Regions from separate parts of the Streptomyces sp. NPDC050703 genome, predicted to be linked through region 1. Evidence: riboswitches for the same ligand, from Rfam matches in the RefSeq annotation. Region 1 holds a riboswitch; each other region holds the start of a gene.

What was found. Region 1 has a riboswitch for cyclic di-AMP ahead of AB0I16_RS34735 (M23 family metallopeptidase). Riboswitches for the same ligand answer to the same signal wherever they lie in the genome.
Positions count from the first base shown of each region.
Region 2: another riboswitch for cyclic di-AMP. It lies ahead of AB0I16_RS11705 (LysM peptidoglycan-binding domain-containing protein); the one in region 1 lies ahead of AB0I16_RS34735 (M23 family metallopeptidase).
Region 3: another riboswitch for cyclic di-AMP. It lies ahead of AB0I16_RS02300 (M23 family metallopeptidase); the one in region 1 lies ahead of AB0I16_RS34735 (M23 family metallopeptidase).
Region 4: another riboswitch for cyclic di-AMP. It lies ahead of AB0I16_RS18400 (transglycosylase family protein); the one in region 1 lies ahead of AB0I16_RS34735 (M23 family metallopeptidase).

Region 1 is NZ_JBFAHX010000071.1:2,153-9,118, reverse strand. It holds gene lhgO (L-2-hydroxyglutarate oxidase) at 43-1,263, shown strand; gene trmB (tRNA (guanosine(46)-N7)-methyltransferase TrmB) at 1,416-2,393, shown strand; gene AB0I16_RS34740 (PrsW family intramembrane metalloprotease) at 2,487-3,809, shown strand; gene AB0I16_RS34735 (M23 family metallopeptidase) at 3,868-4,947, opposite strand; cyclic di-AMP (ydaO/yuaA leader) riboswitch at 4,959-5,106, opposite strand; gene AB0I16_RS34730 (PP2C family protein-serine/threonine phosphatase) at 5,398-6,573, opposite strand; tRNA gene AB0I16_RS34725 (tRNA-Met) at 6,805-6,878, opposite strand.
Region 2 is NZ_JBFAHX010000009.1:117,610-124,575, reverse strand. It holds gene AB0I16_RS11720 (FBP domain-containing protein) at 1-211, opposite strand, end outside; gene AB0I16_RS11715 (TetR/AcrR family transcriptional regulator) at 283-858, shown strand; gene AB0I16_RS11710 (GDSL-type esterase/lipase family protein) at 1,058-2,263, shown strand; gene AB0I16_RS11705 (LysM peptidoglycan-binding domain-containing protein) at 2,361-3,101, opposite strand; cyclic di-AMP (ydaO/yuaA leader) riboswitch at 3,107-3,261, opposite strand; gene AB0I16_RS11700 (GNAT family N-acetyltransferase) at 3,873-4,448, opposite strand; gene AB0I16_RS11695 (ABC transporter substrate-binding protein) at 4,795-5,802, shown strand; gene AB0I16_RS11690 (iron ABC transporter permease) at 5,886-6,966, shown strand, end outside.
Region 3 is NZ_JBFAHX010000002.1:142,766-149,731, reverse strand. It holds gene AB0I16_RS02310 (HPr family phosphocarrier protein) at 1-177, shown strand, start outside; gene AB0I16_RS02305 (GntR family transcriptional regulator) at 399-1,085, opposite strand; gene AB0I16_RS02300 (M23 family metallopeptidase) at 1,321-2,145, opposite strand; cyclic di-AMP (ydaO/yuaA leader) riboswitch at 2,158-2,320, opposite strand; gene AB0I16_RS02295 (pitrilysin family protein) at 2,524-3,909, opposite strand; gene AB0I16_RS02290 (pitrilysin family protein) at 3,906-5,294, opposite strand; gene AB0I16_RS02285 (DNA topoisomerase IV subunit A) at 5,507-6,966, shown strand, end outside.
Region 4 is NZ_JBFAHX010000017.1:146,660-153,625, reverse strand. It holds gene AB0I16_RS18415 (DUF501 domain-containing protein) at 1-170, opposite strand, end outside; gene AB0I16_RS18410 (septum formation initiator family protein) at 257-736, opposite strand; gene eno (phosphopyruvate hydratase) at 844-2,124, opposite strand; gene AB0I16_RS18400 (transglycosylase family protein) at 2,430-3,164, opposite strand; cyclic di-AMP (ydaO/yuaA leader) riboswitch at 3,169-3,319, opposite strand; gene AB0I16_RS18395 (transglycosylase family protein) at 3,508-4,578, opposite strand; gene AB0I16_RS18390 (cytochrome P450) at 4,697-6,049, opposite strand; gene AB0I16_RS18385 (nucleoside triphosphate pyrophosphohydrolase) at 6,046-6,966, opposite strand, start outside.

The sequences.
Region 1 (6,966 bases):
TCAGTGGCGCAGGGCAGTATCTGTGGTGGGAGGTGAGGCGCGGTGAAGAAGCTCGCGTACGACTGCGACGTACTGGTGATCGGCGGTGGAATCGTCGGCCTGGCGACGGCGTATGCCCTCACGCGCTCGGCCCCCGGCATCAGCGTCACGGTCCTGGAGAAGGAAGAGGGCCCGGCCCGCCACCAGACGGGCCGCAACAGCGGCGTGATCCACAGCGGAATCTACTACCGCCCCGGCTCGCTCAAGGCGAGGTACGCCGTCCGCGGCGCCACCGAGATGGTGGAGTTCTGCGCGGAGCACGGCATCCCGCACGACGTCACCGGCAAGCTGATCGTCGCCACGGAGCGCGCCGAGCTGCCCCGCCTGCACGCCCTCGTCCAGCGCGGCAGGGAGAACGGCATTCCGGTGCGCGAGCTGGGCCCCGCCCAGATCACGGAGTACGAGCCGGAGGTCCGCGGCCTCGCCGCCATCCACGTCGGGACGACCGGCGTCTGCGACTACGGCGCGGTGGCGGAGCACCTGGCGAAGACCTCCGGCGCCGAGATCCGCTACGGGGCGGGCGGCGACGTCGTGCGCGTCGACCGCCGCCCCGACCTCGGCGTCGCCGTGCGCACGGCCGACGGAGCGGTGGTGCGCGGCAAGGTCCTGGTGAACTGCGCGGGGCTGCACTGCGACGAGATCGCGCGGCTCACGGGCGACGACCCGGACATGCGGATCGTGCCGTTCCGCGGGGAGTACTTCGAGCTGGCCCGTCCCGAGCTGGTGCGCGGCCTCGTCTATCCCGTGCCGGACCCGGCCTTCCCCTTCCTCGGCGTCCACCTCACCCGGGGCATCGACGGCGGCGTCCACGTCGGTCCCAACGCGGTGCCCGCCCTGGCCCGCGAGGGCTATGACTGGTCGGTCGTCCGCCCGCGCGAGCTCGCCGGCACCCTCGGCTGGCCGGGTTCCTGGCGGATAGCCCGCCGCCACTGGCGGTACGGAGCGGGTGAGCTGCGCCGCTCCGCCTCCAAGGCGGCCTTCACCGAAGCGGTCCGCAGGCTGCTGCCCGCCGTCAGGCCCGAGGACCTGGTGCCCGCCCCTGCCGGGGTCCGCGCCCAGGCGGTCCTGCGGGACGGCACGCTGGTCGACGACTTCCTGATACGGGAGGCCGCCCGCACGGTCCACGTCCTGAACGCTCCCTCCCCCGCCGCCACGGCCTCCCTCCCCATCGGCCGCGAGGTCGCGGGCCGGGCGCTGGCCGCGCTGCGGGACGGGGACGCCTGAGCGAGCGGGCCCCCGGGGCCCTCGGCCGCTGGGCGCGGTGGCTCTGGTCGGGCCGGGTCGGGGGCGGGGTGGTCCGCACGGCTGCCGGGGTGCGGGGCCTCGCTGAGCCGACCGCACCGCCGGGTCCGGCATCCCCGTAAAATTGGCGCACTGTGTCTGAGTCACCCCACACCCCCGAAGCCCCCGGCGTCCGCGAAGCCTCCCGGGCCGCCGAGCCGGCCGGAGCCGCCGGCGCCCCCGAGGCCACCGAAGCCCGAGAAGCCGCCGAGCCGAGCGAGGCCACCGAGCCGGCAGGAGCCGCGGCCAAGGCTCAGGAGGCCGTCCGGGCCACGGGCGGCCCGCGGTCGGCCCGGCCCCAAGCCGCCCCCCGCTTCCCCGGCGGCCCGTCCCCCGACCCGGCGGGTTCGCACCACGAGCGGCGCATCCGCAGCTTCCAGCCGCGCCGGAGCCGGGTGACCACCAGCCAGGGGGACGCCCTGCGGCGGCTCTGGCCCGTCTGGGGCCTGGACATCGACGGGCTGCGCACGCTGGACCTCGCCGAGCTGTTCGCAGAGGACGGCAAGCCCTCGGACAGGCCCGTCGTGCTGGAGATCGGCTTCGGCATGGGCGAGGCCACCGCGCAGATGGCCGCCGCCGACCCGGACACCGGCATCCTCGCCGTGGACGTGCACACCCCCGGCCAGGGCAACCTCCTCGGCCTCGCCGAGCGCAACGGCCTGACCAATGTGCGCGTGGCCAACGGCGACGCGATCATCCTGCTCCGCGAGATGCTGCCGCCCGCCTCCCTCGACGGACTCCGCGTCTACTTCCCCGACCCCTGGCCCAAGCCCCGCCACCACAAGCGGCGCCTGATCCAGCCGGACTTCCTGACGCTGGCCGCGCCCTCCCTCAAGCCGGGCGCGATCCTGCACTGCGCGACCGACTGGGAGCCGTACGCGGAGCAGATGCTGGAGGTGCTCACCGCGCACCCCGACTTCGAGAACACGCAGCCCGACGGCGGCTACGCCCCCCGCCCCGACTTCCGCCCCCACACCCGTTTCGAGGGCCAGGGGCTGCGGAAGGGCCACGTCGTGCACGACCTGCTGTTCCGCCGGGTCGCCCGCCCGGAAGCCACCACTCCGGAGGACTGACCCCCACTTCCGCGCCCCGGTGTCCGAGGCACCGTCGCGGCCACCCCCGTCCCTCGTTAGGGTCAACGAGTGGCCACCACCTCTGCGTATCCGATACCCCCCGAGGCGCCCGCCCCGGGGGAACTCCGCCGCGTCCGCTGGTGGCAGCGGCGGGCGATACGCGCGGCCGGGCTCGTCATCCTGCTCGCCCTCTCGGGGCTGGTGATCCTGGCCCTGGTCAGGGAGCAGACCGGCACCGAGGGCTTCCTCGTGGGGCTCGGCCTCGCGACCGTGCCCGTGCCGCTGCTCGTCGCCGCGTTCCGCTGGCTGGACCGGGTGGCCCCAGGCCCCTGGCGGAACCTGCTGTTCTCCTTCGCCTGGGGGGCCTGCGCCGCCGCGCTCATCGCGATCGTCGCGAACAGCTTCGCGATCCGCTGGATAGCCACCGCCACCGCCGACCCCACCAGTGCGGACACCCTCGGCGCGACCGTCATCGCGCCGATCGTCGAGGAGTCGGCGAAGGCCGCGGCGGTGCTGCTGGTGTTCCTCTTCCGCAGACGTGACTTCACCGGCGTCGTCGACGGCATGGTGATAGCCGGGGTCACCGCGACCGGCTTCGCGTTCACCGAGAACATCCTCTACCTCGGCAACGCCTTCGTCACCGACCAGCTCAGCCACGACAGCGGCCTGGCATCCGTGACGGCGGCGACGTTCTTCGTGCGCGTCGTGATGTCGCCCTTCGCGCACCCCATGTTCACGGTCCTGACCGGCATCGGCTTCGGCATCGCGGCGTTCTCCGCGCAGCGCCTGCGGGTGCGCCGCGTCCTGCTCCCGCTCACCGGACTGATCCTCGCGATGGGCGTCCACGCGCTGTGGAACGGCTCGGCGGTCTTCGGGCAGTACGGCTTCTTCACCGTGTACGCGCTCTTCATGCTGCCCTGCTTCGGCCTGCTCACCTGGCTGGCCATCTGGACCCGGCAGCGCGAGCTGCGCATGATCCGCGCGGAGCTGCCCGTCTACGTGGCGGCGGGCTGGCTCACCCCTCCCGAGCCGTACGCGCTCGGCTCGATGCGCGCCCGCTCGCTGGCCCGCGACTACGCCGCGTACACCTGGGGCAAGGCCGCGGCCCGCACGGTCGCGGAGTACGAGATGTACGCGACGTCCCTGGCGTTCCTCCGCCACCGGGGCCGCAAGGGCCGGGCGGGCGCCGACTTCGTCGCCCGCGAGCGGGAGCTGCTGCACAGGCTCTGGGAGCGCCGCGAGCCCGCCCGCCCCGCGCTGGCCTACGCGGCCCGCGCGACGGCACCGGTCCCGTTCGCGGGCCCGTACGGGCCTTTCCCTTACGGACAGCAGCCCCAGCCGTACCCGGTGGCACAGGCGTATCCGGCAGCACAGTCATATCCGGCGGCACAGCCGTACAACCCGTACCGCACCTGACCCGACGGCCCGAGGCGCCCAGGGCGCCCGGGGCTCCCGGGGGCGTCGGCTCGGGCTCTCAGGGGTTGAGGCCCTTGCCCTGGAGCCAGGCGAGCGGGTCGATGTTGGCGCCGCCCGCGGTGTGGACCTCCATGTGGAGGTGCGGTCCGGTCACGTTGCCGGTGGCGCCGACGCGGCCGATGACGTCGCCGGTGCTGACCTTCTGCCCGGCGCTGACGCTCATCGAGGACTGGTGGCAGTACCAGATCTCGGTGCCGTCATCGAGTTCGAGGACGGTGCGGTAGCCGTAGGCCCCGGCCCATCCCGCCTCCTTGACGGTGCCGGTGTGCACGGCCTTGAGCGGGGTGCCCGTCGGCGCGGCGAAGTCGAGGCCGGTGTGGTGCCCGGAGGACCACATGGAACCGGCGTCACCGAAGTGCGAGGTCAGGGTGTACGAGGAGGTGGGGATCGCGAAGCTCTTGGCGAGCTTGGCCAGGCGTTCGGCCTCGGCCTTGGCCTTGCGGGCCTCCTCCTCCTTCTTCTTCTTGGCCGCGGCCTTGGCGTCGGCCTCGCGCTCGGCTTCCCTCTGTTGGGCGGCGGCCTCCTCGGCGGCCTTCTTGACGGCGGCCTCCTCGGCCGCGGTCCGCACCGCGTCGTCGGCCTGGCTCTGCTGGTTCTCGGCCTGCTGCATGATGCGGGCGCGCAGCGCCTCCCCCGCGTCGGTGGTGCCCTGCCGGGCGTCCGCGGAGCTGACACCGGCGGCCGTGAGCGGGGCCGCGGCGGTGACGGCGTCCGTTCCGGAGCCGGAGCCGGCGGAGTCGTCGGAGATCAGCGAGCCGACGCCGGGGAGGGACGTGGCCTCGGGCAGCGAGTCGGCGACGGCACCCAGGTCGGGCATCGATATGGAGACCGGCGGCTTGCCGTCCTGCGCGGTGGCGATGCCGCCCGCGCCGACGGCGGCGATGACGCCGACTCCCAGGACGGTGGAGCTGCGGGCGAGGCCGCCGCCGCTCTTCTTGTGCACACGGTGCCTGCCGCGGACGGGACGGACGGACTCCTCGGTGGGATTCCACTCTTCCCAGGGCTGCTCGTCGTACCCCCGGACATCAGGGTCGCTCGGGAGGTACGCGGCTTCTGGGGCAGGCCGGTTGGACGCCACTGGGGCGCACTCCTTTCCTTCCTTCTCGCCTACCGGGTTAGCTGACGGGTTCGGAGCAGGAAGGTCTCCTACGAACATCTGGCATGGAGGCACAGATGCCCGATTCACCCCAAGTTGGTGGTTCCCCGGCTCCCTTGCGGGATTAGGCGCGTGCGCACGGAGCCGCCTCTAGTGACGGCTGGGACGACCGCGCTGCGTTATCGAACGTTAATAGACAGCGGGCCCGTATTCCAAGCTGTTCCTGTTGATTCTTCTCGCCGACGGGGTATGAGTGGGCCGCGCGTATGGGGACACCGGGGCAGGGATCGGGGCGAGTTGACCGTGAGTCGGCGCGCGCCGGGACTCCGCCACCCCTTGACGGTGTGTCAGTTGTTATGCGGAGGGGTGCAGTTCGGTCACGCGCTGTGACACTCTTTCGACGCCAGTCTCCGCGCCGGTGCCCGCGGCGGTCTACGTGCCGGCGTCAGGGTCCCCCGGCGCGGGCCGCCGCACCGCGAGCAGTGCCAGGTCGTCCGTCGCGCCGCCCCCGGTGTGCCACCGCACCTCCTGTGTGAGCGTGGCGAGCAGCGCCTGCGGGCCCCTGCGGCCCGGGAAGATCCGCCCGCCGAGCCGGGTGGCGGGGGCGTAGAACTCCCCGGCCTCGTTCCGCGCCTCCGAGAGGCCGTCCGTGTAGAAGAGCAGCATGGCGCCCGGCGGGAACTCCGTCTCGTCCGCCCGGTCCGGCCAGGCCCCCAGCGAACCCATGCCGAGCGGCAGCGCGGGCTCGGTCGGGGACAGCACGCACAGCCGCCCGTCGCCGCGCAGCAGCAGCGGCTCCGGGTGGCCCCGGTTGATCAGGCGTACGCGGCCGTCGCCGTGCCCGATCTCCGCGAGGACCGCCGTGGTGAACCCCTCGAAGGCGTCGAGGCCGTCCCGCCGGGTGCCCTCACGGGCGAGCGCCCGCTCCAGGCGCTGCGCCACCGCCTCCAGGGTGGCCTCCTGCTCGGCGGCCTCGCGGAACGCGCCGATGACGACGGCGACGGCCGCGACCGCGCCCATGCCCTTGCCGCGCACGTCCCCGACGATGAGCCGTACGCCGTGCGGGGTGTCCTGCACGGCGTACAGATCACCGCCGATGAACGCGTCGGCCTGCGCCGCCTCGTACCGCGCCGCGATGTCGAGGCCGCCGATACGGGCGTCCGGCTCCGGCAGGACCGCGCGCTGGGCGGCCTCGGCGATGGAGCGGGCGGTGGCGAGCCGGTCGTTGCCGCGGCGCACGACGCGGTTGATGACGACGGCGAAGACGGCGACGGTCACCACGGTGAGCAGTTCGGTGACGGACTCGACGTGGCCTGAGGAGGAGTTGCGGTAGTGCAGCAGGAGGACGGCGATGGAGGCGGCGGCGCCGGTCAGGACGGTGTTGAGCAGCGAGTAGAAGGGGGCGGCGATCAGGGGCGCGGCGGTGTAGAGGGGAGCCGCGGTGAACTCCGTCGGCGTGGTCACGTCGTACCCGATGCCGACGATGAGCAGCAGGAAGGGCAGGGCGCGGACGAAGGCCCACTCGCGGAGGGTGGCCCTGCTGCCGTTCGGCCCCGGACCGGACCGGCGCCCACGGCCGGGCCCGTCCGTCCCTCCTCGCTGCCCCACCGCTCGTCTCCCGCCGAATCCGCGCCCATCACCGCGCTGCACCTGCCCAGGCTTCCCGCAGAGCGGTGCGGATGCGACTCGTGTGGGCCGAACGGGTCACGGCGTCATCGCCCTGAGGGGCCCGCCCCGGGAAACACGTAGATCCGGGAACACGTAGATCCGCGAAAACACTCCGGTCCAGGAAAACACTCAGGGCCGGGAAGCTGATGCTTCCCGGCCCTGAGTCTTCAGTAGCGGGGACAGGATTTGAACCTGCGACCTCTGGGTTATGAGCCCAGCGAGCTACCGAGCTGCTCCACCCCGCGTCGGTAAACACAACTCTACGCCATCCGAAGGGGTGCGTCGAACCACTTGCGCCCCGCCCCCACTCCGCCCCCGCCCCGGCACCGCCGA
Region 2 (6,966 bases), on a different contig from region 1:
CGGGGCAGCGCATCGCCAGGGCTACGGGGCGGCCCTCCAGCTCTGTGGCGAGGTAGGCCCGGCCGGGGGACTGGGGGTCCCGCCAGCCCAGGAAGTCCAGGTCGTCCCAGGGCCGCTCGGCCAGGTCGCGGGGGACGGACAGGCGCTTCGCCTCGCCCTTGGTGCAGTTCACGAACGCGGTACGGATCTCTTGCTCGGTCAACGGTCTCATGAGCGGTAGGCTAAGTTTCCTAAAACCGTTAGGCAAACGATTAAAGCTTGTCGTGGGATGGGGCGAAGGTTATGGCTAGAGCAGGGCTGACTCCGGAGCGCCTGACCCGGGCGGGGGCGGAACTGGCCGACGAGGTCGGTTTCGACCAGGTCACCGTCTCGGCGCTCGCCCGGCGGTTCGACGTCAAGGTCGCGAGCCTGTACTCGCACCTGAGGAACTCCCAGGACCTCAGGACGAGGATCGCCCTGTTCGCGCTGGAGGAGCTGGCGGACCGGGTCGCCGAGGCCGTGGCCGGGCGCGCAGGGAAGGACGCGCTGACCGCCTTCGCCGACGCCTACCGCGACTACGCGCGGGAGCACCCCGGCCGCTATGACGCGGCCCGCCTCAGGCTCGACCCCGAGACGGCCGCCGCCGGCGCCGGGGTGCGGCACTCCCAGATGACGCGGGCGATCCTGCGCGGCTACGACCTGACGGAGCCGGACCAGACACACGCGGTCCGGATGCTGGGCGCCATGTTCCACGGCTACGTCAGCCTGGAGATGGCCGGGAGCTTCAGCCACACCGCCGTCGACTCGCAGGAGTCGTGGATGTGGGTCCTCGACTCCCTCGACGCTCTGCTGCACAACCCCCGCCGGGTCACGCCGTGAGGAGCGGGCCACCAGGGCCTCCGGCCGACGGCCCGCCCGCCCCCCCCCGGCCGACGAGCTGACACAGGGCATGACCAGGCAAGCAAGGCAGGACCAGGCCGGCAAGGCAGGACCAGGCCGGCAGGGCAGGGCAAGACATGACCGGGCAAGCAAGGCAAGGCGCTACCAGGCAGGACAAGGCAAGGCGAGGCACTGAGCGATGAGCACTGATCACGGCTGGGGCACCACCCCTGTCACCACCCCCGTCACCCCCGACCTCCTGCGAGGCTTCCTAGATCTGGAACCGACCGCGCACGGCCTGCTCCCGCACCGCCTTCCCGCCCGGGCCCGGCGCCAGATCCCCGACGACCAGCTCGCCGTGGCCGAGGCGCAGCCCTCCGGCGTACGCCTGGCATTCCGCACCCGCGCCACGACCGTCGAGCTGGACACCCTGCCCACCAAGCGGACCTACCGCGGCTTCCCGCCCCCGGCGGACGGCGTCTACGACCTGCTGGTCGACGGCCGCCTCACCGCGCAGGCCACGGTGACCGGCGGCAATCTCCGTACGGTCACCGACATGGTCACCCAGTCCGCCGAGCTGAGGGAGGGGCCTCCCGGCACCGCCCGGTTCGCCGGTCTGCCCGCGGGTGACAAGGACATCGAGATCTGGCTCCCGCACACGGAGATCACCGAGCTGATCACCCTGCGCACCGATGCGCCGATCGAGCCGGCGCCGGACAGGGGGCGCAGGGTGTGGCTGCACCACGGCAGCTCCATCAGCCATGGTTCGAACGCCGCCCACCCCACCGCCGTCTGGCCCGCCCTGGCGGCGGCCCGGGGCGACGTGGAGCTGGTCAACCTCGGGTTCGGCGGCAGCGCGCTGCTCGACCCGTTCACCGCCCGTGCCATGCGGGACACCCCGGCGGACCTGATCAGCGTCAAGATCGGCATCAATGTCGTGAACGCCGACGTCATGCGGTTGCGCGCCTTCGGCCCCGCCGTCCACGGCTTCCTCGACACCATCCGCGAAGGCCACCCGACGGCACCCCTGCTGGTCGTGTCCCCCGTCCTGTGCCCGGTCCAGGAGGACACCCCCGGCCCCCTCATGCCCGACTTCGACGGCGGGACCCTGCGGTTCAAGGCCACGGGTGACCCGGCCGAACGGGCCGCCGGGCGTCTGACCCTGAACGTCATCCGCGACGAACTCGCCCGGATCGTCGGACAGCGGTCGGCCGACGACCCCCACCTGCACTACCTCGACGGCCGGGAACTCTACGGCGAGAGCGACTACGCCGAGTTCCCGCTGCCGGACGCGATCCACCCCGACCCCGCGGGGCACCGCCGTATCGGGGAGAACTTCGCACGGCTCGCGTTCGGCGAGGGCGGCCCCTTCGCCACCGCGTCACCCGGGCGGGCTGACGCGTAAGCAACACCGCCCGCACTCGCTCCGGTTACGGGCTGAGCCCCGGACGCATGGCGTGCCGGGGCTCAGAGGGCATGCGGCGGGGGGTGGGGTACGGGGATCAGTACGGGCCGTTCACGTTGTCGATGGAGCCGTACCGGTCGGCCGCGTAGTTGCAGGCGGCGGTGATGTTGGCGACCGGGTCGTAGCTGTCCAGCGAGGTGCCGGGCACGTGGTAGGCGGCGAAGGTGGGCGCGATGACCTGCAGCAGACCCTTGGAGGGGGTGCCGGCGACGGCGTTGGAGTCCCAGTTGTTAATGGCCATCGGGTTGCCGGAGGACTCACGCATCACGTTGCGGTGGATGCCCTCGTAGGTGCCGGGGATGCCGTGCTGGGCCATGATGTCGAGCGACTCCTTGATCCAGCCGTCGAGATCGTTGGTGTAGGTCTTCTCCGCCGGGGCGGCGGCGGGCTCGGCGGCCGCGCTGTCGCGCTCGGAACGGTCCGCCCGCTCGGCGGCCGGCCTGGGTTCGGCCGCGTCCTTCTCGCCGAGGGTGAGCTTCAGGCCGGGGTGGATGAGGCCCGGGTCGCCACCGAGGACGTCGCGGTTGTTCTCGTACAGGCTCTCCCAGCCGCCGCTCACGGAGTGCTCCTGAGCGATCGTGGCGAGCGAGTCACCCGCGGCGACGACATAGGTCGCCGGGGCCGCGGCGGGCTCGGTGACCGCACCGGCCGGCGCCGCGTTGGCGGCGGTCGCACCGAGCACGGGGAGTACGAGAACGGCCCCGCCCGTCCCCGCGAGGGCGATGCCCCGGTGGAGCGCGCTGAACTTGGGGCGGCGGTGCTTTCCCTTTGCGGGCATGACGAAATTCCTCTCCGTCGCCTGCGAGGTGAGCTGTCGGGTTCGGACGGGAGATGTCCGGCCGCACTGTGCGCGCGACTTCACCCCGAGCCGTTCCGTAATCCGGACCGGCGGCTTACCTGGGTCCCCCGCTCCTGCCATGCGTAAGTGAGTGAGTGGGTGGGAGGGTTTCCGGACAGCGGCAGGATTCGGCGTTCCATCCGGATTGACGGTGACGTTAGGCGAGAAAGGCCCGAAGGAACAAGTCCCGAATTCACCCGGAGAAAGCGCGGGATCGGTTTCTGATGATCAGAAAGCGGGCCCTTCCTTGATCGATAGACCCAACTTTCTTTGCCTGGAACGGGAAATCCGCTCGGGCGTTTTGAGCCGCACGATGGGCGGCGTGACTCATTTCACTCAGGAGTACGCGGCGGGGTGGGGGCTATCTGCATAAATTGGTCATACCGGGCGGATCGGGGGCGTGCGTTCGCCCGGGAGTGCCTTCTGTGAGTGGCTGACCAGTCGGGCCGACGGCGCGGTTCGGCCGCTGGCGGCCGGCTTCGGACTTCCGGCTTCCGGCTTCCGGCTTCTGGCGTTCGTGGGACGAGCCATGGGTTTCCGGGCTCGAAATGCTCGGCGCCCGGGGCGAGTTGAGGACGTCGCGCGTCACCACGCCGAATTGCTGTCGAATTCCGACAGGATGTCAGCCGGGTTCTGTTGACTGCCTAATGCGGTGAGTAAAAGGTGGAAAGCGGATTACCCGTGGCGCCGAACTGCCGGCTCCAGCCGCACCTACTGCCCCCGCTGTCCCGCTTTCCACCGCTCCCCGGTGATCTCGTACCGCACGCCTCCGAACTCGGAACCCTCGACCGCCTCCATGTCAGGAGGAGTGGGGATGGCGGCAGCGAACTCCATGTCCAGCTTCTCCATGACGTTGCGCGAGCCGTGGTTCACGGACATCGTCGCGGCCCGGACCACGCGCACGCCGAGTCGCGTGAACGCCTTGTCCAGCAAGGCCCGCGAGCCCTCGGTGGCGTAGCCCCTGCCCCACGCCGCCTGCCGCAGCCGGTAGCCCAGTTCGACCTCGTCGAGCGGGCCGTCCGGCTCGGGACGCAGATGGAACCAGCCGATGAAAGCGCCGCCGTCCCTCTCGTGCGCGGCGAAGAGCCCGAGGTCGCCGTCCCACTTCTCGTAGCCGGCCAGGATGTTCGGCAGATGGCGCTCGCGGACGGTCTCCGGCGCGGTCGGTTCGCCGCCGCTCAGGTAGCGCATCACCGCCGGGTCACTGTCCAGTTCGATCAGCAGCTCCGCGTCATCGACGGTGAAGTGCCGCAGGGCCAAGCGCTCGGTCGTCAGATAGGTGTCCACGAGTCGATCTTGCACGCAGTGGAGCGGGCGGCCCAACGGTTTTTCCCGCGCCTCCGCCCGAACCGCCTCCGCCCGAACCGGCTCCGCCCGAACCGGCTCCGCCCGAACCGGCTCCGCCCGAACCGCCTCCGCCCGAACTGTCTCCGCCCGAACTGCCTTTGTCCGCGCCGCGTTCGCCCGACCGCGAACTGCTCGGAACTCGGCGCGCATCCGGCACGACTACTGCAGTGCCAGGCACTCACGCAGAACCACCACCAGTCCGCGCCCACCCGCTCCACCGCTTTCATCGCCCTCATCGCCCCGAAAGGTACGTGAAACAACGGTGCGTCCAAGACCCACTGCTGCCGTGCTCGCCGCAGCCCTCACCTTCCTCGTCGGCGGCCTGTCCGGTTGTGCCTCCCCGTCGTCGACGTCCTCCGCGTCCGCCTCCGACCGGCCGGGCAAGGCAGGCGACGACTCCACGGGAGACGGGACCTCGGCGGCCTGCCCCGCCACGGCCGATGTCGCCGAAGTCCCGAAGCGGGTGGTCACCCTGGACGCGGGAGCCGCCGCGTTCCTGATCGCGCTCGGCCTCGGGGACCGGATCGTCGGGACGGCGGGGCCCGAGTTCAAGGACGACTTCTCCGGCGCGATGCGGAAGGAACTCGACGCCCTGCCCGTGCTGAGCGGCAAGGTGGCCAACAAGGAGTCGGTGATCGCGGCGAAGCCCGATCTGGTGACCGGCATCTCCCGGTACGAGCTCGGCTCCTTCGACGGAACCCCCACCCAGAAGCAGCTCAAGGAGAACGGCATCGCGGCGATGGTCGCCTGTGACACGGCCAAGGGCCGGTCCACGAACATCGACGCCACCTACCGCTACATCACCCACCTCGCCGAGGTCTTCCACGTACAGGACAAGGGCAAGGCACTCATCGCCGACATGAAGCGCGAGGTCGCGGACCTGACGGCGTCCGCGGGGAAGAGGGCGGACGCGGTCCCGGTACTGAGTCTGTCGGCGGCGCCGGCCGGTGGTGCGGGCATCAACACCAGCGGAGGGTCGAGTCACGCGAACGGCGTGATCACGCTGGCCGGGGGACGGAACGTCGCAGCCTCCACCCCCGGTGACTTCGCCACGCTGTCGGCCGAGGAGGCGAGCCGGAGCAACCCGAAGGTCATCCTGGCCGTGACCGGGTTCTCCCGGCAGTCCGGCCGTCGACTCGTCGACGCGATCAAAGCCAGCCCGCTGCTCGCGGACACGGACGCGGTCAAGAACGACCGCGTGGTCGCCATCCCGCAGAGCATCCTCCTGTCGCCCAGCGTGCTCGGCGCCCGAGCGGTGCGCACCGTGGCCGAAGCCGTGGAGGACGCCTCATGACCAGGCAGTCGCGAGAAGTGGGCGTACGAGGATCGGGTGTACGCGGACCGGGCGTACACGGACCGGACGTACGCAAGTCAGGCGTGCCCGGAGCAGGGGTATGCGCGTCCGACGCGCCGCCGCTTCCGCCGGAACACCACGCCGCGGCCCCCGCCGACATCCCCGCCGAACTCCCCGGCGGAACCCCTCGCGCACTCCCCGGCGCCGACCCGCTCCCACCACCCCCCGTCCGGCCGGAGAACCGGCGCCGTGCCTCGGGGCTGCTCGGGAACGTGCCCACCGCCGTGGTGGTCGCCGCGCTGCTGGCGGTCATCGCGGTGGCCGCGGTGCTCGCGGTCGGCGTCGGCGCCGTCGTCATCCCACCGGGCCAGGTCCTCTCGGCGGTCGGACGAGGGATCGACGGTGCCGCCACCACCGGGGACGACTTCATCATCTGGCGGCTGCGCGTGCCGCGGGTCCTCGAAGCCCTGCTGGTGGGCGCGGGGCTCGCGGTGGCGGGCGTGCTCGTACAAGTACTGGTGGGCAATCCGATCGCGGACCCGTTCACCCTGGGGCTGTCCTCGGGAGCGTCGCTCGGCGCCGTCACCGTCATCACCACGCTCGGCATCGGTACCGCCGCGGGGCTGACGCTGCCCCTCGGTGCCTTCACCGGCGCCGCCGCGGCCGGCGCGGTGGTGTTCCTGTGCGCGACCTCCCTGGCGGGTCTCTCCGCCTCCCGGCTGGTGATGGTGGGCATCGCGGTCGGTCACCTGCTCTCCGGCGTCACGTCCTTCCTCATCCTGCGCACCGGCGACGCCGAGGCCACCCAGCAGGTCATGTACTGGCTGCTCGGCAGCCTGTCCGGTGCGAACTGGGAACTCCTGCGCATCGCCACCGTGCCCGTCGCCGCCACGCTCGCGATGCTGCCGTTCCTCGTACGCCGCCTCGACCTGCTCGCGCTCGGCGACACCACGGCGGCGGCGCTCGGCATCCACCCCGGCCGCACCCGCATCGGGATCTTCGTGGTGGCCGCCGTGCTCACGGGCACCGTGGTCGCGATCTCCGGCACCATCGGCTTCGTCGGGCTAGTCGTCCCCAACTTCGCCCGGATGCTGGTGGGCGGGCTGCACAGCAGAATCCTGCCCGTCGCGCTGCTCCTGGGCGCGCTGTTGATGCTGCTCGCCG
Region 3 (6,966 bases), on a different contig from region 1:
GCCAAGGCCGACGGCAACCCGGTCAACGCCGGCTCGATGCTCGCGGTGCTCGGCCTCGGCGCCCAGGGCGGCGAGGAGATCACCCTCGCGTCCGACGCCGAGGGCGCCGACGCCGCCCTCGACCGTCTGGCCAAGCTCGTCGCCGAGGGCCTTGAGGAGCTCCCGGAGACGGTCTGAACCGAGCGGCACCGACTGAAGGGTCCACCCTGCCACGGGGTGGACCCTTTGGCGTATGCGGCGCTTTCCGCGCTTCCTGATTTCACGGCATTGCGGCGCTCTGCGCATCGCTAACATCGCCAACATCGCCAACATCGCCAACGGAGCATGGCGCATAAAGCGCATTGAAATTCCGCGCCCTTCTCACACCGGCGTCCACTCTCTTTTGTACGGCGCCCGCGTTAATTCAGAAGGCCCGCCGTGTTTACGGCACGTTGCGGACCCCTCACGCGGTGGGCGCGTCCGGCGGGCCGCGGCCTGTGGGCCGACGCCGTGCGCTCCGCGTGCGCCGCGGCGAGCGCCCTGGCCCGTTCCGCGTCCCCGCGGGAGACCGCGTCGACGATCGCCGCGCGCTCGGCCCAGGCCTCGTCCGGCGCGGCGGAGGGCTCGACGGCGTACATCCAGGCGGTCTTCTGCCGGAGCTGGGCGAGCAGCGTGATCAGCCCGGGGCTGCCGGACGCCTGGGCGAGCGTCTCGTGGAACCAGCCCTCCAGCGAGGCCAGATCCTCCCCCTGACCCTTCCGGCAGCGCTCCCCGCCCACCTTGACGAGGCCGCGCAGGACCTTGAGGTGGGCGTCGGTGCGGCGGCGCGCCGCGCGGGCCGCGACGAGCGGTTCCAGCAGCGAGCGCACGTCGAGCAGGTCGGCCGCCTCCTGCTCGGTGGGTTCGGCGACGCATGCGCCCGCGTGCCTGCGCCTGACGACGAAGCCCTCGGCCTCCAGGGTGCGCAGGGCCTCGCGCACGGGAACGCGCGAGACGCCGTAGCGGCGTGCGAGGAGGTCCTCGGTGAGCCGGCTGCCTCTCTCATGGACTCCGGAAATGATGTCGTCCCGTATCGCCGTGCATACCGAGTGCGCGGGAATGCGCATGCCCTGACCTCCGCCTTGATACCGCGCGACGCGGTCGACCGACGCTCTTTCCGCGACTCTATTGCAGGGTGTCGCGTTTTCCGACGGGGCGAGGGAATTCATGGATATCTTTTGGCCAGACGGCGAAAGCCCCGGCTCATTCGTGAGCCGGGGCTTTCGGTACGACGCGGGGGTGTCGGTACGACGCGGGGGTGTCGGTACGACGCGGGGGTGTCGGTCGCGTCGGTCAGACGTGTCAGACGTTGACGCCGTGCGCGCGGAGGTAGGCGACGGGGTCGATGTCCGAGCCGTACTCCGCACTGGTGCGGGCCTCGAAGTGCAGGTGCGGGCCGCTGGAGTTGCCCGTGGAGCCGGAGAGGCCGATCTGCTGGCCCGGGGTGACCGTCTGGCCAACGGTGACACCGAGGGAGGACATGTGGCCGTACTGGGTGTACGTGCCGTCGTTCATCTTGATCACGACGTTGTTGCCGTAGGCACCGCCCCAGCCGGCCTCGACGACGGTGCCGGAGCCGACCGCGTGGACCGGGGTGCCGGAGGAGGCGTGGAAGTCGACGCCGGTGTGGCTGCCGGAGGACCACATGGCCCCGCCGGTCTGGTAGCCCGTGGAGACGTAGGAGCCGGCGATCGGGGAGGCGTAGGTGTTCAGGCGCTTGCGCTCGGCCGCGCGGGCGGCGCGCTCCTTCTCCTCGCGCTCCTTCTCGGCCTTCGCCTTGGCCTCGGCCTCGGCCTTGCGCTTCTCCTCGGCGGCCCTCTTCTTGGCGGCCTCTTCGGCCTTCTTGGCCGCCTCTTCGGCCTTCTTGGCCGCGGCGGCGTCGTCGGCGGCCTGGCGCTGGGCGGCGGCCTGCGCGTCGACGCCGTCGGCGAGCGAGTCGCCGACGGAGATCGCCTGGGTGAGTCCGGTGTGCTCGATGGGCGCGTCGTCGGCGGCGGCGAGCGCGGGGCCCGCCAGGCTCCCGATGACACCGGTGGTGGTGAGCGCGGCGACACCGGCGGCGTTGGCCGTGGTGCGCGTCAGGCGGCTCGGACGACGGTGCTTCCCGGTGGCACGGGTGAACGCCATGAAGCGGCTGGTCCTTTCCTTCCCTCTCGCCTACCGGGTTAGCTGACGGGTTCGGAGCAGGAAGGTCTCCTACGAGTCCCTCACCGTGCGGCAAGGTGCCCGATTCACCCCAAGGGACGTGTGGGTCCCCGGCTCCCCTGGCTCGCGCCGTACGGGGACTCGGCGATGACTGTCCGGTGCCGCGGCTGCGGCGTACTGCGTGACGAACAGCCGGACCGACGCTAAACGTGTCCTCTTTCGAACGACAAACAGAACGCCTCTTTTGTAGCGCACGCCACACGGCAGACAGGCAACCTCCATGGTAATTCGGACATATGGGGACCCCGGGGCCACAAACGGCCACCGGGGTCCCGGTATGCCCTGACTCCGCGCCGCCGCTCAGCCGGAGACGACGCTCACGTCGCCGATGCCGAGGGCCCTGACGGGCTCCTCGATGCGCGCGGCGTCACCCACGAGGATCGTCACCAGATGGTCCTCCGGGAAGGCGCTCACGACCGCCGCGGTGGCCTCCACGGTGCCGGTGGCGGCCAACTGCCGGTAGAGCTGCGCCTGGTAGTCGTCCGGGAGGTTCTGCTCGACCTGGTCGGCGAGCGTGGCCGCCACGGAGGCCGCCATCTCGTACTTGAGCGGAGCGACGCCCACCAGGTTCTGCACCGCCACGTCGCGCTCGGCGTCGGTCAGGCCCTCCGCGGCGAGCGTGCGCAGCACCGTCCAGAGGTCTTCGAGCGCGGGGCCCGTGGACTCCGTGTCGACCGATCCGCTGATGGCGAGCATCGCGGCGCCCGAGCCGTCCGGGGCCGAGCGCAGGACCTGGCCGAAGGAGCGCACACCGTAGGTGTAGCCCTTCTCCTCCCGCAGGACGCGGTCGAGCCGGGAGGTGAGGGTCCCGCCGAGGCAGTACGTGCCGAGGACCTGGGCCGGCCAGACGCGGTCGTGCCGGTCCGGGCCGATGCGGCCGATCAGGAGCTGCGTCTGCACGGCTCCGGGACGGTCGACGATGACCACACGGCCGGTGTCGTCGGCGGTGATGGCCGGCACGGGGCGCGGCTCCGCCGTGCTGCCCGTCCAGGTGCCGACGGTGTCCGCGAGCATCTCGTCCAGGTCGACGCCCTGCAGATCGCCGACGACCACCAGGGTGGCCGCCGCCGGACGGACGTGCTTCTCGTAGAAGGCGCGCACCGCCGCCGAGTCGATGGCGCCGACCGTCTCCTCCGTGCCCTGGCGCGGGCGCGACATGCGCGAGCTCGCCGGGAAGAGCTGCCGGGACAGCTCCTTGGCGGCCCGGCGCGCCGGGTTGGCCGCCTCGTGCGGGATCTCGTCGAGGCGGTTGCGGACCAGGCGCTCGATCTCGCTGTCCGCGAAGGCGGGGGCGCGCAGGGCGTCGGAGAGCAGTCCGAGCGCCTTCGGCAGGCGGGAGACGGGCACTTCGAGGGAGACGCGGACGCCGGGGTGGTCGGCGTGCGCGTCCATGGTGGCGCCGCAGCGGTCGAGCTCGGCGGCGAACTCCTCGGCGGAGTGCTTGTCCGTGCCCTCGTTGAAGGCCCTCGCCATGATCGTGGCGACGCCGTCGAGGCCCGCGGGCTCGGCCTCCAGCGGGGCCTCCAGGTGGACCTCCACCGCGACGACCTGCTGGCCGGGGCGGTTGCAGCGCAGCACCGTCAGGCCGTTGGGCAGGGCGCCGCGCTCGGGGGCGGGGAAGGCCCACGGCTTGGCCGTGCCGGGCTCTGGCTGCGGGTGGAACTGCATGGTCGCGGCCTCGGTCACTTCGCCGCCTCCTCTTCCTGTTCGGTCTCGCCGGCGGGGGTCTGCTCGGTCCCGTCGGCGGCCGTCTCCCCGGCGCCTCCGGCGGCCACGGGCTCGTACACGAGCACCGCGCGGTTGTCGGGCCGCAGGCGGGCCTTGGCGACCTCCTGGACCTCCTCCGCGGTGACGTCGAGGACGCGTCCCACGGCGGTGAGGGCGAGCTGCGGGTCACCGAAGAGGACGGCGTACCGGCACAGTTCGTCCGCGCGGCCCGCGACCGTGCCGAGCCGGTCGAGCCACTCGCGCTCCAGCTGCGCCTGCGCGCGCTCCATCTCCTCCGGGGTGGGACCCTCTTCGGCGAAGCGGGCCAGCTCCTCGTCGACGGCGGCCTCGATGACGGGGACCTCGACGTCGCCCGAGGTCTTCACGTCGAGCCAGCCGAGCGAGGGCGCGCCGGCGAGCCGCAGCAGGCCGAACCCGGCGGCGACGGCGGTGCGGTCCCGGCGCACGAGCCGGTTGTAGAGCCGCGACGACTCACCGCTGCCCAGGACGGTCAGCGCCAGGTCGGCCGCGTCGCACGCACGCGTGCCGTCCTCCGGCAGCCGGTAGGCGGCCATCAGGGCGCGGGCGGGGACCTCCTCCTCGACGACCTCGCGGATCTCCCTGCCGATGCGCTCGGGCAGGGAGCCGTCGCGCGGCGGCTGCTTGCCGTCGTGCGAGGGGATGGACCCGAAGTACTTCTCGATCCAGGCGAGCGTCTGCTCCGGGTCGATGTCGCCGACGACCGAGAGCACCGCGTTGTTCGGCGCGTAGTACGTACGGAAGAACTGGCGCGCGTCCTCCAGGGTGGCCGCGTCCAGGTCCGCCATGGAGCCGATCGGCGTGTGGTGGTACGGATGGCCCTCCGGGTACGAGAGGGCGGTCAGCTTCTCGAAGGCGGTGCCATAGGGGACGTTGTCGTAGCGCTGGCGGCGCTCGTTCTTCACCACGTCCCGCTGGTTCTCCATGGACTCCTCGTCTAGCGCGGTGAGCAGCGAGCCCATCCGGTCGGCCTCAAGCCACAGGGCCAGCTCCAGCTGATGGGCGGGCATCGTCTCGAAGTAGTTGGTGCGCTCGAAGCTCGTCGTGCCGTTGAGCGAGCCGCCGGCGCCCTGGACCAGCTCGAAGTGGCCGTTGTTCGACACCTGCTTCGAGCCCTGGAACATGAGGTGCTCGAAAAGGTGAGCAAGACCTGTCCGTCCCTTGACCTCGTGGCGCGAGCCGACGTCGTACCAGAGGCACACCGCGGCGACCGGGGTCAGGTGGTCCTCGGAGAGCACCACGCGCAGGCCGTTGGCCAGCCGGTGCTCGGTCGCTGTCAGGCCGCCGGAGCCGGGCTCGGCTGTGGCCGTGTGACCCATGGGCATGTACGTCCCTTCGATCGCTGAATCTGCAGAATTGCTGCGAGTCCCGCCACTGTATGCAGCGTGCCGACACCTCACGAAGTTCCCGGTCCGCTCACGGCGTAGTCGCCTCCGACACCGCCGGTGCACGGGTCGTGGTCGGCGTTGTCAGTGGGACAGTCCACAATGGTCGGCGTCAGAACCCGCACTTGCTTGTCGAAGGAGCCGCAGCAGCGATGGCCCGCCGCAGCACGAAGACCCCGCCGCCCGACGAGTCGTTCGAGGAGAGGATCCTCGACATCGACGTCGTCGACGAGATGCAGGGCTCCTTCCTCGAGTACGCGTATTCGGTCATCTACTCCCGCGCCCTGCCGGACGCCCGCGACGGCATGAAGCCGGTGCACCGCAGGATCGTCTATCAGATGAACGAGATGGGTCTGCGCCCCGACCGCGGCTATGTGAAGTGCGCCCGTGTCGTCGGCGAGGTCATGGGTAAGTTGCACCCCCATGGCGACGCGTCGATCTATGACGCCCTGGTGCGCATGGCGCAGCCCTTCTCGATGCGCCTGCCCCTGGTGGACGGCCACGGCAACTTCGGCTCGCTGGGCAACGACGACCCGCCGGCCGCCATGCGGTACACCGAGTGCCGGATGGCCGACGCCACGTCCCTGATGACGGAGTCGATCGACGAGGACACGGTCGACTTCGAGCCGAACTACGACGGCCAGGAGATGGAGCCGTCAGCCCTCCCGGCGGCATACCCGAACCTCCTGGTCAACGGCGCGTCGGGCATCGCGGTCGGCATGGCGACGAACATGCCGCCGCACAACCTCGGCGAGGTCATCGCCGCCGCCCGGCACCTGATCAGGCACCCGGGGGCCGACCTCGACACCCTGATGAAGTACGTGCCGGGCCCCGACCTGCCCACCGGCGGCAAGATCGTCGGCCTGACCGGCATCAGGGACGCGTACGAGAAGGGCCGCGGCAGCTTCAAGATCCGCGCCACGGCCACCGTGGAGAACGTGACGGCGCGCCGCAAGGGCCTCGTCGTCACGGAGCTGCCCTTCACCGTGGGGCCCGAGAAGGTCATCTCCAAGATCAAGGACCTGGTCGGCTCGAAGAAGCTCCAGGGCATCGCCGACGTCAAGGACCTCACCGACCGCTCGCACGGCCTGCGTCTGGTCATCGAGATCAAGAACGGCTTCGTCCCGGAGGCCGTCCTGGAGCAGCTGTACAAACTGACGCCGATGGAGGAGTCCTTCGGCATCAACAACGTGGCACTGGTCGACGGCCAGCCCCTCACCCTCGGCCTCAAGGAACTCCTTGAGGTCTATCTCGACCACCGCTTCAACGTGGTGCGCCGGCGCAGCGAGTTCCGCCGCGGCAAGAAGCGCGACCGCCTGCACCTGGTCGAGGGCCTCCTGGTCGCGCTCCTGGACATCGACGAGGTCATCCGCCTCATCCGCTCCAGCGAGAACTCCGCGCAGGCCAAGGAGCGCCTGATCGAGCGCTTCTCGCTGAGCGACATCCAGACGCAGTACATCCTGGACACCCCGCTGCGCCGTCTGACCAAGTTCGACCGCATCGAGCTGGAGTCCGAGCGCGACAAGCTCAACGGCGAGATCGACGAGCTGACCGGAATCCTTGACTCGGACGCGGAGCTCCGCAAGCTGGTCTCGTCCGAACTGGCCGCGGT
Region 4 (6,966 bases), on a different contig from region 1:
GTGCCGTCGGGGAGGCGCGGCGCCGTCTCGACGACGTCCGGCCGGCCGCAGGGGCAGCGGTGCGCGATGGCCCGCAGTCCGCGGGGCGGGCGGCCGAGCTGCTGCTTGAAGGCCTCGACGTCGGCGTCGGTGGGCTCGGTGCGCGGGGTGGTCGGCGGGGGCGTGTGCATGCCTGTCTTTCCATCAGTGGTTCGATCGGCGGCGCGATCGAGGGTCGGTCGTCGGGCGGTCGAGGCCGGTCGTCGGGCGGTCGACGTCAGTCCGCGGGGCGGTCGGCCTTGTCGACGCCGTCCCAGACGTTCGAGTACCAGGGGCGCGCTGCCGCCCCTTGGTCCGCGCGCCGGCTCCTGGCCGCCGCCGGGTCGATCACCGTGAAGCCGGTCTCGCCCGGCATCACGTAGTGCAGGCGGTCCCGGATGCGCTGCTCGGCGTACGCGTCGTCCTCCCAGCGGGCCTTCTCGTCGCGGAGCTTCTCCACGTCGGCCCGCTGCTCGCTCTGCTGCCTGCGCAGGTTGTCGATCTCCGCCCGCTGCGAGACGTACTGCCTTATCGGGTACGCGAGCACCACGACCAGCGAGCAGAGCACCAGCGCGAGGAGCGCGGCCCGGCCGGTGAGCCGGGAGCGGCGGGCCTGGCGCCTGGTCTGGGAGCGGTAGACGCGCTCGGCGGTCTGCTCGCCGAGCAGCCGTAGCCGGGTAGCCGTGGAGAACCGGTCCTTGGTACCGGCCTTGGCCATGGGTTCCGCCTCCCCGAAGCAGCGCGTGCACGTGACTACGTCCCCGCACACGGTACGGGACCGGGTGCGGGGACGTAGGTAACCGGGCTTCACGCCAGGGGCACGGGTCAGCCCTTGTAGCGCGGGAAGGCGCTGCGGCCCGCGTACACGGCGGCGTCGTCGAGGATCTCCTCGATGCGCAGGAGCTGGTTGTACTTGGCGACGCGCTCGGAGCGGGCCGGGGCGCCGGTCTTGATCTGGCCGCAGTTGGTGGCGACGGCCAGGTCGGCGATGGTGACGTCCTCGGTCTCGCCGGAGCGGTGGGACATCATGCACTTGAAGCCGTTGCGCTGGGCCATCTCGACGGCGTCCAGGGTCTCGGTCAGCGAACCGATCTGGTTGACCTTGACGAGGAGGGCGTTGGCCGAGTTCTCCTCGATGCCGCGGGCCAGGCGCTCGGGGTTGGTGACGAACAGGTCGTCGCCGACGAGCTGCACCTTGTCGCCGAGCTTCTCGGTGATGGTGGCCCAGCCGGCCCAGTCGTCCTCGAACAGCGGGTCCTCGATGGAGACCAGCGGGTAGGAGGCGACGAGCTCGGCGTAGTACTCGGTCATCTCGGCGGCCGAGCGGCTCTTGCCCTCGAACTCGTAGGAGCCGTCCTTGTAGAACTCGGACGCGGCGACGTCGAGGGCGAGCGCGATCTGCTCGCCGGGGACGTAGCCCGCCTCCTTGATGGCCTCAAGGATGAGGTCCAGGGCGGCGCGGTTGGAGTCGAGGTTCGGCGCGAAGCCGCCCTCGTCGCCGAGGCCGGTGGCCAGGCCCTTGTTCTTCAGGACCTTCTTCAGCGTGTGGTAGACCTCGGTGCCCCAGCGCAGGGCCTCGGAGAAGGACTCCGCGCCGATCGGGGCGATCATGAATTCCTGGATGTCGACGTTCGAGTCGGCGTGCGACCCGCCGTTCAGGATGTTCATCATCGGGACGGGCAGCAGGTGCGCGTTCGGACCGCCGAGGTAGCGGAAGAGCGGCAGGTCGCTGGCCTCGGACGCGGCGTGCGCGACGGCGAGCGAGACGCCGAGGATGGCGTTGGCGCCGAGCGAGCCCTTGTTGTCGGTGGCGTCCAGGTCGAACATGGCCTGGTCGATCAGGCGCTGCTCGGTGGCGTCGTAGCCGACGAGCTCCGGGCCGATCTGCTCGATGACGGCGAGGACGGCCTTCTCCACGCCCTTGCCCTGGTAACGGTTGGGGTCACCGTCACGGAGTTCGATGGCCTCGAAGGCTCCGGTGGAGGCACCGGACGGAACGGCTGCACGACCCGTGCTGCCGTCGTCGAGGCCGACCTCGACCTCGACCGTGGGGTTGCCTCGGGAGTCCAGGATTTCCCGGGCTACGACGACGTCGATGGACGGCACGAGCATCTCCTTCTGGGATGTGACGCGTTTACGCGGGGCCGCTTCGGCCCTGCGTCTCCTGAGCCTAACCGGCCCGGAGCCTTCAGCCAGCCGACCGCCCGCCCCGTGGGACGTACAAGCGCCCAAATACCAGGGAATCGGGACGGAAGCCCGCTTTTCTACTGGCCGGTAGCTCGCTGAAGGCGAACACGGCGGTGCGGACATGACCCCGCCCCGGTGCGTACGGGGGATACGCGCACCGGGGCGGGGGGCCGTGGGGACGGGGGCGGCCGTGCCTCCGCCGAGGCACGGCCGAGCCGGCCGGGTCAGCTGAGGTGCAGCTGCTGGCCCGGGTAGATGAAGTCGGCGTTGTCGATGATGTCGCCGTTGAGCTTGTAGACCTTCTGCCAGCCGCCCTTGACGTCGTGCGCCTCGGCGATCTTCGACAGGGTGTCGCCCGTCTTGACCTTGTACTCGCCGTCGCCCTTCTCGACCGTCTTGCCGGTCGGGGTCTCGACGGTCTTCTCGGTCTGGGCGCGCGGGGCGGGCTGCGGCTTGGGCGCGGCCTGCTGCTGCGGGGCGGCCTGCTGCTGCGTCTGCTGCGGCTGCGGCTTGCTCTGCTGCTGAGGCGCCTGCTGCTGGGGCGCCTGCTGCTGCGGGGCCTGCTGCTGGGCGCCGCCGCCGTTGGAGGCGTTGGAGAGGCCGACGCCACAGCTCGGCCAGGCACCCTTGCCCTGGCCCGCGAGGACCTTCTCGGCGATCTCTATCTGCTGGGCCTTGGTGGCCTTGTCTGCGCTGGGCGCGTACTTCGTGCCGCCGTACGCGGCCCAGGTGGACGGCGAGAACTGCAGGCCGCCCTGGTAGCCGTTGCCGGTGTTGATGGACCAGTTGCCGCCGGACTCGCACTGGGCGACGGCGTCCCACTCGGCGTTGGTGGCGGCCGAGGCCGAACCGGCGGCCATCAGCGGGGCGGCCACGGCGGCACCGGTGACACCGGCGAGCGTGACGACACGGGTGGCCTTGGACGGACGGCGGTGCTTGCCCTTGCCGGAAAACAGCATGAGTTGATCCCCTCACCGACGCCTGCGAGGTGAGCTGTCGGGTTCGGGCCAGTGAAGTTGCCCGGCCGCACTCTCCCGAGTGCGGCTCCACCCCTAGCCGCATGACACGGCGCTTACCTTGGGTCCCCCGCTCCTGCCCACGGCGCTCGAAGCGACGACTGTTCCCGTCCGGCCGTTGGCAGGATTCGGCGTACCGACCGGCGGGGCCCACCAGTGGCGAGCGGTCACGACCGTAGACAGGAGACCACCGGAATTTCAAAGACGATCAGGGCTTCTGAGACCCATCTCTCACTCGCGCCAAAAGGTGCATACAGCACGAAGTGCCCCGCGGACGCATCGTCAACTACCGCTGCTTTTCGCCCAGATCGAGGCTCTGACCGGGGAGGATGAGGTCCGGGTCGTCCCCCACGGTCTTCTTGTTCTCGGTGTAGAGCGTGTCCCAACCGCCGTCGATGCCGTGGTCGTCGGCGATCGCCGAGAGGTTGTCCCCGGAGCGGACCGTGTACGTGCCGTCGGCCGGCTTGTCCGTCCGCTCGCCGCCGCGTGAGGCGTGCCGGCCCGAACGGTCGCCCGCCGCCGCCCCGGTGGCGTCCTCGGCGGTCTCCTCGGCGCTGCCGCCGCGGTGGCGGCCGGTGGAGCCCGCGGACTCCTCGTCCCGGCCTGCGGGCGAAGTCGCCTCGTCGTCGGCGGACTTGCCGGAACCGTCCGGCGCGCCCTTCCCGGGCGTGTCGTCCGCCCCGGCCTTGTCGCCAGCCCCGCCCTTCTCGCCCTTCTCGGGGGACTTGTCGGGCTTGCCTGACTTGTCAAGCTTTTCGCGGCCCTTCTCCCGGTCGGAGCCGGCTTCCGGCGTGTCGCTCGCGTCGCCGGAGGGCTTCTCGCCGTCCTTCGCGTCGTCCGAGGGCTTGTTCTCGGCCTCTGACGCCTCGTCGGACGGCTCGTCCTTCTTGCCGGAGCCCTCGGACCCCGACGAGCCGGAGCCGGCCGGTCCGGACGACTCGGGGACGATCGGGTTGCCCGGGTCCACGTCGGCCGCGGGGGCGTCCTCGGTGAGGCCGGCGATCGGGGCGCAGCTCGGCCAGGCGTCGGAGCCCTGTGCGTCGAGGATGCGCTCGGCCACGGCGATCTGCTGCGACTTGGAGGCCTCGTCGGCGCTGGGCGCGTACGCGAGGCCGCCGTTGGCCTCCCAGGTCTCCTGGGAGAGCTGGAGACCTCCGTAGTAACCGTTGCCCGGATCGGCGCTCCACGCGCCGCCGCTCTCGCACTCGGCGAGCTTGTCCCACGTCGCCGTGGGGGCGGCGCTCGCGCTGGTCGCCCCGAGGAGCGGGATGGCGATGGCGGATCCGGTGACTCCTGCCGCGACGATGAGGGCCGGGGCCTGGCGGGGGCGTCGGTGACGACCATTGCCGGAGAGCATGCGGTTGCCTTTCAGGAGACTGGTGCGGCGATCGGGGCAGCGGGGTGCCCGAGTCGACGTGAACGTAGCCGCAGTCGAACGCTTGTCACAAGTCGATGCAGCGGAGATCACGCGAAAGTCACAATGGTGACGCCTCGTCAGCCGCGGCCGGTCCCTGTGCGGGTGTGAACGTCACCGGCAGCGTCCGCAGCCCGCGCATGATCAGCCCGCCACGCCACCGCAAATCCGCCGGATCGGCCGCGAGTTGCAGGTCGGGCAGGCGCCTGAGCAGCGTCGCGAGGGCCGTTCTGCCCTCCAGGCGGGCGAGCGGGGCGCCGAGGCAGTAGTGGATGCCGTGGCCGTACCCGAGGTGCTGGTTGTCGCGGCGCGACAGGTCCAGCGTGTCGGGGTCCTCGAACCGCTCGGGGTCGCGGTCGGCCGCCGCGAGGACGACGAGGACGGGGTCGCCCGCGGCGATCCGCTGTCCGCCGATGGTCAGCTCATCGGTGGCGAACCGCCACGTGGCGAGCTCCACGGGCCCGTCGAAGCGGAGGAGTTCCTCGACGCCGGTCTCCAGGAGCCCGGTGTCGCCCTCCGCGAGCGCCTTCTGCAGGCGTTCGCGCTGCTCGGGGTGGGTCAGCAGCGCGTACACGCCGTTGCCGATGAGGTTGACGGTGGTCTCGAAGCCGGCGAAGAGCAGGATGAAGGCCATGGCGGCGGCCTCGTTCTCCATGAGGTGCTCGCCGTGGTCGGAGGCGCGGATCAGGCCGGAGATGAGGTCGTCGCCTGGTTCCAGGCGCTTGCGGTGGATCAGCTCGGCGAGGTAGCCGCGCATCTTCTTCACCGACCGGGCCACGCCGCCGCGCGGGCCGCCCCCCTGGCCCGGCTTGACATGCCGCATCATCATGCCCGCCCAGTCGCGGAAGTCGTCCTGGTCCTCGCGCGGGACGCCGAGCAGGTCGCAGATGGCGTAGATGGGCAGCGGGAAGGCGAACTCGTGGATGAGGTCGGCCTCCCCCCGCTCCGTACCGTTCCCGGCGAGGATCGCGTCGATCAGGGCGTCCGTCAGCTCCTGCACCCGCGGCGCGAACTCCGCCACGCGGCGCGGCGTGAACGCCTTCGCGACGAGCCTGCGCAGCCGGGTGTGGTCCGGCGGGTCGATGTTGAGCAGATGCGTCATCAGCTCGGCCTTGCGCTCGCCGGGGATGCCGGTCTTGCCCTTGGCGTGCGCGGGCTCGTCGTGATGGGCGGGGTTCTTGCTGAGCCGCTGGTCGGCGAGGGCCTGCTTGGCGTCGGCGTACCGCGTCACCAGCCATGCCTCGACCCCGCTGGGCAGCGTGGCCCTGTGCACGGGGGAGTTCTCCCGCAGCCAGGCGTAGGCGGGGTAGGGGTCGCTGGCGAACTCCCAGGTGAACAGCTCCGGCCCCGGGGAGCCGTGGGCGGCGTCGGGGGCGGCGGCGTCGGGGGCGCTCGCCGCGCCGGGCCGGGTCATCGACGCCCCTCGGCGGCGCGCACCGCGTCCCGGTAGGCCCGTGCGGCGGCCCGCAGCGCCGACTCCGGGTCCACGCCCTCGGCCTCGGCGCGCAGGGCGAGCGCGAGGAGTTCGTGAGCGATGCCGTCCTGCCGCGGGACCTCGACCCGGAGCCCCGCCGTCCGCGCCCGAGCGGCCAGTTTCGCCACGAGGGCCAGGCTCGGCTGGTCCAGCGGCACGCCCTCCGTGACCGACGTGCGCCGCTTCTCCTCGGCCTTGGTCCGCCGCCAGTGCTCCTTGACCTCTTCCGGGGTCAGCGCGGAGTCGTCGCCGAAGATGTGCGGGTGGCGGTGGATGAGCTTCTCCACGAGGGTGCCCGCGACGTCGTCGACGGAGAAGGGGCTCTCCGGGTCGTCCTCGGCGATGCGGGCGTGGAAGACCACCTGGAGCAGTACGTCGCCCAGCTCCTCGCGCAGCTCCTCCCGGTCGCCCGCCTCGATCGCCTCGACCAGTTCGTACGCCTCTTCGAGCGCGTACTTCACCAGGCCCTTGTGCGTCTGCCGGGACGACCAGGGGCACTCCTCGCGGATGCGGTCCATGACCTGCACCAGGTCGAGCAGGCGCGCGCCCGGCAGGTCGTACGAGGCGGGCAGCAGCTCCAGGTCCGGCATGGCGAAGCGGCCCGAGCCGGCGAGGCGGGCCAGGCCGTCGGTGAGGGCGCGGTCGCCCTCGGCGGTGGCGACGACCAGGACCGTACGGCCGCCCGCGCAGGCGCCGACCAGTTCCTCGGCGGTCGGCGAGGCGTGCGTCACGCTCACGCCCGCCTCGCGCAGGTACGGCAGCTGCGGGTGCTCCGCGTCGGCGCACAGCACCGCGTCGGCACCGTGCAGGGCCTGCCAGGCGGGCCAGGACAGCAGGCCGGGCGCGACGCGGTGGCT